DNA from 2 places in the Comamonas sp. MYb69 genome. Region 1 is predicted to be linked to the other one. Evidence: riboswitches for the same ligand, from Rfam matches in the RefSeq annotation. Region 1 holds a riboswitch; the other holds the start of a gene.
The links. Region 1 has a riboswitch for S-adenosylhomocysteine ahead of ahcY (adenosylhomocysteinase). Riboswitches for the same ligand answer to the same signal wherever they lie in the genome.
Positions count from the first base shown of each region.

Region 1 (3,690 bases):
CTGCAGCAGCCAGCCTTGGGCACCATCGCGAACCAACTGCACATCGGCCGCGACCTCGGCCAAGCCGCCATGGCGGCCGCTGGCCAGTGAGACGCCAAACTTGGCGGGCAGGCCCTCCAGCGCGGTATCGGCCAGCAGTGCCTGCTGCAAGGCCTCGGCCAGCGCGAGCACGCCGTCAGCGGGCTGGCACAGCGGGTCGATGACCAGGTTGCGCAGCTGCTCCTGGCGCGCATTAGGGTCCAGCAGGCCTTGGGCGGCCAACGCATCGAGCAGGGCGCCGTGCTGATTGGGGGCGACACCGCGCAGCTGGATATTGGCGCGGCTGGTCAGCTCCAGCAGGCCGGCGCCATGCTCGCTGGCCAGCTCGGCCAAGCGCAGCGCCTGCGCGGCCGACAACCTGCCCAGCGGTGGGCGCACCCGCACCACCAGCCCATCGCCAGAAGCCATGGGCTGCCAGGCGCCAGGGCACCAGCCTTGGGTCTGTGGAAGGGGAGAGGGTGGGGTGGCAAACATGGAGCAGGCGGCAGCGCAGTCGCAATGCCGGGGTGCTGAAGTGTAGCGAAGTGCCCGGTTGCCGCCGGGCAGCAGGCGCAAACCACCCCGGTTTTTTGTCACAATCGGGCGCATGACGCTTGCTGCCCCCCGCATCCTCTTGGTGGACGATGATCCGCATATCCGCCGCTTTGTGCGTCTGGCCATGGAGGACGAAGGCTGGCAGGTCTTTGAGGCCGACAGCGCAAGGCGCGGCCTGATCGAGGCGGCCAGCCGCCAGCCCGATGCGCTGGTGCTGGACCTGGGACTGCCCGATGCCGATGGCAAGACGCTGATCACCGAGCTGCGCGGCTGGAGCGGCCTGCCGGTGCTGGTGCTCTCGGCCCGCGACCAGGAGGACGAGAAAGTGGCGGCGCTCGATGCGGGCGCGGACGACTACCTGAGCAAACCCTTTGGCGTGCCCGAGCTGCTGGCGCGCCTGCGCGTGATGCTGCGCCGCAGCCAGCGCAGTGGCGGCGAGCAGCCCGGCAGCACGGTGCACTTTGGCGATGTGGAGGTGGACCTGGCCACGCACGAGGTGCGCCAGGCGGGCGCTGCCGTGCACCTGACGCCGATCGAGTTCCGGCTGCTGGCAGCGCTGATCGCCGGCCAGGGCCGGGTGCTGACGCATCGCCAGCTGTTGCTGCAGGTCTGGGGGCCGGAGTACCTGGACCGGCCGCACTACCTGCGCGTGCACATGGCCAACCTGCGCCAGAAGATCGAGGCCGAGCCGGCCCAGCCCCGCCATCTGCTTACCGAGCTTCAAGTGGGCTACCGCCTGGTGGGGTTACAGGGCTGATGCCCTTATAATCGCACTCCATCCGAGGAGCGTTGCAGCGTTTCCCAGTCTGGCCAGGCGCCAGACCACCATGGGGCGTGAGGCTCGGATTTCATCTCGCAACGACGCTCACCCACGCTTTCTGTGCGGTGAGATGGTCCTTCCCTTCTTCCGCGGAACGTGGTTTTTCATTCAATTTTTGGAGAAAACCATGAACGCTGCTGTTCGCTTCAATCCCGCTGACTCCGCGATTACCGATATTTCCCTGGCCGCTTGGGGCCGCAAGGAAATCAAGATCGCCGAAACCGAAATGCCTGGCCTGATGGCCGTGCGTGAAGAGTTCGCCGCTGCCCAGCCCTTGAAGGGCGCGCGCATCACCGGCTCGCTGCACATGACCATCCAGACCGCCGTGCTGATCGAGACGCTGACTGCGCTGGGCGCCCAAGTGCGCTGGGCATCGTGCAACATCTTCTCGACCCAGGACCACGCAGCAGCCGCCATCGCCGAGACCGGCGTGCCCGTGTACGCGATCAAGGGCGAGTCGCTCAAGGACTACTGGGACTACACCCATGCGATCTTTGAATTCGGCGCCAAGGACACCGAAGGCGAAGGCCCGAACATGATCCTGGACGACGGCGGCGATGCCACCATGCTGATGCACCTGGGCAAGAAGGCCGAGAAGGACATCTCCGTGCTGGCCAACCCTGGCAGCGAAGAAGAGAAGATCGTGTTTGCCGCGATCAAGGCCAAGCTGGCGGTGGATGCCACCTGGTACAGCCGCAAGTCGGCCCAGATCATGGGCGTGACCGAAGAGACCACCACCGGCGTGCACCGCCTGAACGAAATGTCGGCCAACGGCTCGCTGCTGTTCCGCGCGATCAACGTCAACGACTCGGTGACCAAGTCCAAGTTCGACAACCTCTACGGCTGCCGCGAATCGCTGGTGGACGGCATCAAGCGCGCCACCGATGTGATGATCGCCGGCAAGGTGGCTGTGGTGGCTGGCTACGGTGACGTGGGCAAGGGCTGCGCCCAGGCGCTGACTGCGCTGCGCGCGCAAGTCTGGGTGACCGAAATCGACCCGATCAACGCCCTGCAAGCGGCGATGGAAGGCTACAAGGTTGTGACCATGGAGTACGCCGCTGACAAGTGCGACATCTTCGTGACCACCACCGGCAACAAGGACATCATCCGCCACGAGCACATGGTCGCGATGAAGGACGAGGCCATCGTCTGCAACATCGGTCACTTCGACAACGAAATCGATGTCGCATCGATCGAGAAGTACGAGTGGGAGGAGATCAAGCCGCAGGTCGACCACATCACCTTCCCCGATGGGAAGAAGATCATCCTGCTGGCCAAGGGCCGACTGGTGAACCTGGGTTGCGCCACCGGCCACCCCAGCTTTGTGATGTCCAACTCCTTTGCCAACCAGACGCTGGCGCAGATCGAGCTGTTCACCCGCCCCGACGCCTACGAAGTGGGCAAGGTCTATGTGCTGCCCAAGGTGCTGGACGAGAAGGTTGCACGCCTGCACCTGAAGAAGGTGGGCGCCCAGCTGACCGAGCTGACCCAGGTGCAAGCGGACTACATCGGCGTGAAGAAGGAAGGCCCGTACAAGCCTGAAACCTACCGTTATTAAATGGAGCGGTAATCCCAGCGCCTGGTGACACCCTTGTGTGCCGCTAGGCGCTGCAGCCCTGTTGGGCATTTGTTGTGAAGACGGGCTGCTCCGCTTGGGCGGGCCAGCCGGTCGTTTTGATTGAAGGAACGCGCATGCGCGCAGATGTGTTTTTGGTGGAAACGGGCCTGGCGTCGACCCGCTCGCAGGCGCAGCGCCTGATTGCTGCGGGTGTGCAATGGCGCACCACCTCGCTGGCCCCCTGGATCAAGGTGGCCAAGAACGGGGACGAGATTCCAGCAGGCGCCGATGTGGAGCTGCTCGATGACTCGGAAGCCAAGTACATCTCGCGCGGCGGCTTGAAGCTCGAAGGCGCGTTGGCCGCGACGGGCCTGGTGGTCCGGGACCTGCGCTGCCTGGACGTGGGCCAGAGCACCGGGGGCTTTACCGACTGCCTGCTGCAGGCCGGCGCCCAGCAGGTGATCGGTGTCGATGTCGGCACGGGGCAACTGCACGAGCGCCTGCGCGCCGATGCGCGCGTGGTCTGTGTCGAGGGCTTCAATGCCCGCGCGCTGACGCCTGAGTCCTTGCAGGCGGCCTGCGATCTGGCCTTGACCGAGATCGTGCTCGAAGAAGAGGACAACGACACCCAGCCGGTGGCCCCTTATGCCTGGATGCGCAATGGCGGCCAGGTCGATGAGGAATACGACGACAGCCAGGACGCCAAAGAGCAGGAGATCGAGGACTTCAAGGCCGAGCG
Region 1 covers NZ_JBBGZG010000003.1:5,170-8,859, forward strand. The annotation lists gene cobG (precorrin-3B synthase) at 1-513, opposite strand, end outside; gene WH303_RS04365 (response regulator) at 626-1,330, shown strand; S-adenosyl-L-homocysteine riboswitch at 1,349-1,447, shown strand; gene ahcY (adenosylhomocysteinase) at 1,521-2,951, shown strand; gene WH303_RS04375 (TlyA family RNA methyltransferase) at 3,086-3,690, shown strand, end outside.

Region 2 (3,690 bases), on a different contig from region 1:
CCAATGATGTCCGCGCCCTCGGCCTTGGCCCGCGCCAGGATCTCGTGGCAGGGCACCATCACGCCCATGTTGATGACCTCGAAGTTATTGCACTGCAGCACCACGGTGACGATGTTCTTGCCGATGTCATGCACATCGCCCTTGACGGTGGCGATGACGATCTTGCCCTTGCTCGATACATCGATGCCCGCCGCTTCCTGCTGGCGCTTTTCCTCTTCGATATAGGGCACCAGGTGGGCCACGGCCTGCTTCATCACGCGGGCCGACTTGACCACCTGGGGCAGGAACATCTTGCCGGCGCCAAACAGGTCGCCGACGATGTTCATGCCGTCCATCAGCGGGCCTTCGATCACATGCAGCGGGCGCCCGCCGCCTTGCACCACGATGGCCTGGTAGGCCTCTTCGGTGTCTTCGGTGATGAAGTCGGTGATGCCATGCACCAGCGCATGCGACAGGCGCTCATTCACCGTCTTGGGGCTGTCGGGCGTGCCGCGCCATTCCAGCTTCTTGCTGTCGTCCTTGGCACCGCTCTTGGCGCTGTCGGCCACTTCGACCAGGCGCTCGCCGGCGTCGGGGCGGCGGTTGAGCACCACGTCTTCGACGCGCTCGCGCAGCACCGGCTCGAGGTCGTCATAGACGCCGACCATGCCGGCGTTGACGATGCCCATGTCCATGCCCGCCTGGATCGCGTGGTACAGGAACACGGTGTGGATCGCTTCACGCACCGGGTCGTTGCCGCGGAACGAGAACGACACGTTGGACACGCCGCCGCTCACCTTGGCGCCGGGCAGGTTCTGCTTGATCCAGCGCGTGGCCTCGATGAAGTCCACGCCGTAGTTGTTGTGCTCTTCGATGCCGGTGGCCACGGCAAAGATGTTGGGGTCGAAGATGATGTCCTCGGGCGGGAAACCGACCTCGTCGACCAGGATGCGGTAGGCGCGCTCGCAGATCTCGATCTTGCGCTCGTAGGTATCGGCCTGGCCTTTTTCGTCAAAGGCCATGACCACGGCAGCGGCGCCATAGCGCTTGACCAGGCGCGCGTGTTTCTTGAATTCGTCCACGCCCTCCTTCATCGAGATGGAGTTGACGATGCCCTTGCCCTGGATGCAGCGCAGGCCCGCCTCGATCACCTCCCATTTGGAGCTGTCGACCATGATGGGCACGCGGGCGATATCGGGCTCGGAGGCGATCAGGTTCAGAAAACGCACCATCGCGGCCTTGCTGTCGAGCATGGCCTCGTCCATGTTGACATCGATCACCTGGGCGCCGTTTTCCACCTGCTGGCGCGCAACGGCCAGCGCCTCTTCGTACTGCTCATTCAGGATCAGGCGCGCAAAGGCCTTGGAGCCCGTCACATTGGTGCGTTCGCCCACGTTGACAAACAGGCTGTCCTCGCCAACAAACACGGGCTCCAGGCCCGACAGGCGCATGGGAGGAACAGAAACGGGGGCAGCAGACGCGGACATGGGGCTCACCTGTGAAAACCAGAAAACAGAGACAGAACAGGTGAGCGCCGTTGATGCGGGCCATGCCGTGCATGCCCGTCGACCTGCCCCAAGCCTGACAGGCCTGCGATGGGGTACCACCGGCCTGCTGCAGCGCTCCTTGGGACAAGGCCCTGCATTTTAAGCCAGGCCGGCCGCTGGAGCACAGGCAGGGGGACTTGTCCATAGCCGCAAACACCACTCACCGTTGTTGGTTATAGCCCTATTCAATCAGACGATGCTTCGGCATTCACCCATATTGCAGCGCTTTGCCGGCAAAAAACACCAACCCATAGTCAACACCGGCTTTCTGTTTTCAAACAGGTCCAGGCCTGCTCTTTGAGGAGAATTCCCTTGCATCTGAGTTTCAGTGCTTACTACACCCTGATCTTTGCCGTCCTCGTGCTCTTGCTGGGCAAGTGGCTGACGCGGCATATCCGCTTTCTGCGCGACTTCAATATCCCCGAGCCCGTCTCCGGCGGCCTGGTGGTGGCAGCCATCATCTTTGCGCTGCACCAGGCCACCGGCCTGACCCTCGCCTTTGCCAACGCGATGCAGACCAGCTTCATGCTGGTGTTCTTCTCGTCGATCGGGCTGAGCGCCAACTTTGCCAAGCTGCGTGAGGGCGGCATGGGCCTGGTGGTGTTTCTGGGCGTGATCATCGCGTTTATCTTTGTGCAAAACGGTGTCGGCGTGGGCCTGGCCACCCTGCTGGGGCTGGACCCGCTCATTGGCCTGGTCGCGGGCTCGATCACCTTGCTGGGCGGCCACGGTACCGCTGGCGCCTGGGGCTCGGTGCTGGAGAACCAATACGGCCTGAGCGGCGCCACCGCGCTGGGCATTGCCTGCGCCACCTTTGGCCTGGTCATCGGCGGCCTCTTGGGCGGCCCCCTGGCCAAGCGCCTGATTACCCGCCACCAGCTGGCCCAGCCACGCACAATAACTGAGAAAGAAGTAAGCGAACACACCGAAAACAACGACAGCAGCCAGGTCGCCAATTTCGAGACGCCCAATACCGCCCCGCGCCTGATCACTGCCGAGGCCGCCATCGAGACCCTGGCGCTGTTTGCCGGCTGCCTGGCCTTTGCCGAGTTCATGACCAGCGCCACCCAGGGCACGATGCTGCAGCTGCCCACCTTTGTCTGGGCGCTGGGCGGCGGCGTGGTGATCCGCAATGTGCTGGACTACGGCTTTGGCTTCAAGGTGTTTGACCGCGCCATCGACGTGTTTGGCAACGCCGGCCTGTCGATCTACCTGGCCATTGCGCTGCTGTCACTCAAGCTCTGGGAGCTGGCCGATCTGGCCGGGCCGCTGATGCTCATCCTGGCCGTGCAGACCGTGGCGCTGGCGCTGTTTGCCGTTTTCATCACCTTCCGCACGATGGGCCGCAACTACGATGCCGCCGTGCTGGCCGCCGGCCACTGCGGCTTTGGCATGGGCGCCACGCCCACGGCTGTGGCCAACATGCAGGCCATCACCAGCCAGTACGGGCCCTCGCACAAGGCCTTCCTGATCGTGCCACTGGTGGGCGCGTTCTTTATCGACATCATCAATGCCTTTGTGCTGCAGCTGATGATTGCCTGGCTGCGCTAAAGCACAGCCATTAACAGCAACGGGGCGCCAGTGGTAACACGGCGCCCCGTTGCTTTTTCAGACCCTTACTGTGCCGATTGCGGCAGGCCAAACAGGCGGTCGAACGACCAGTTGAACACAAAGGTGTAGACCAGGAAGAACAGCAGCAGGCCGATGTCCATCACCAGCGCATCCCAGAGGCTGACCTCGAACCACCAGGCAAACAGCGGCACGAGCATGAAGACGAGACCGCCTTCCATGCCCAGCGCATGTGCAATGCGACGGCCCAGGCCACGCCCACGGGTGGGCTGGGTGGCCTCCCAGCGCTCGAACAAATGGTTCCAGACGACATTCCACAGAATCGCGATGGCCGACGAGGCAGCGGCCACGACACCGGAGTGCGCCGCGCCCTGGCCCGAGAGGGCCGACAGGCCTGCCGTGGCGGCCACGATGGCGATGGCCTCGTACAGGGCCACATAGACCACGCGCCGCATGGGCCCCTGCAGAGACCAAGGGCTGTTGTGTATTTTTTGAACTGACATAGGGCGCTATCTTATGTGTCATGAACTGATAACATAAGTCAGAATCTTTCAGAAAAATTGATACATCAATGCGCAGTGCCTTCGCCCCCTTT
Region 2 covers NZ_JBBGZG010000002.1:105,584-109,273, forward strand. The annotation lists gene metH (methionine synthase) at 1-1,466, opposite strand, end outside; S-adenosyl-L-homocysteine riboswitch at 1,502-1,613, opposite strand; gene gltS (sodium/glutamate symporter) at 1,839-3,077, shown strand; gene WH303_RS02685 (PACE efflux transporter) at 3,143-3,562, opposite strand; gene WH303_RS02690 (LysR family transcriptional regulator) at 3,667-3,690, shown strand, end outside.
Region 2: it holds a riboswitch for S-adenosylhomocysteine, as region 1 does, so the genes downstream of both, metH (methionine synthase) here and ahcY (adenosylhomocysteinase) in region 1, are expected to answer to the same signal.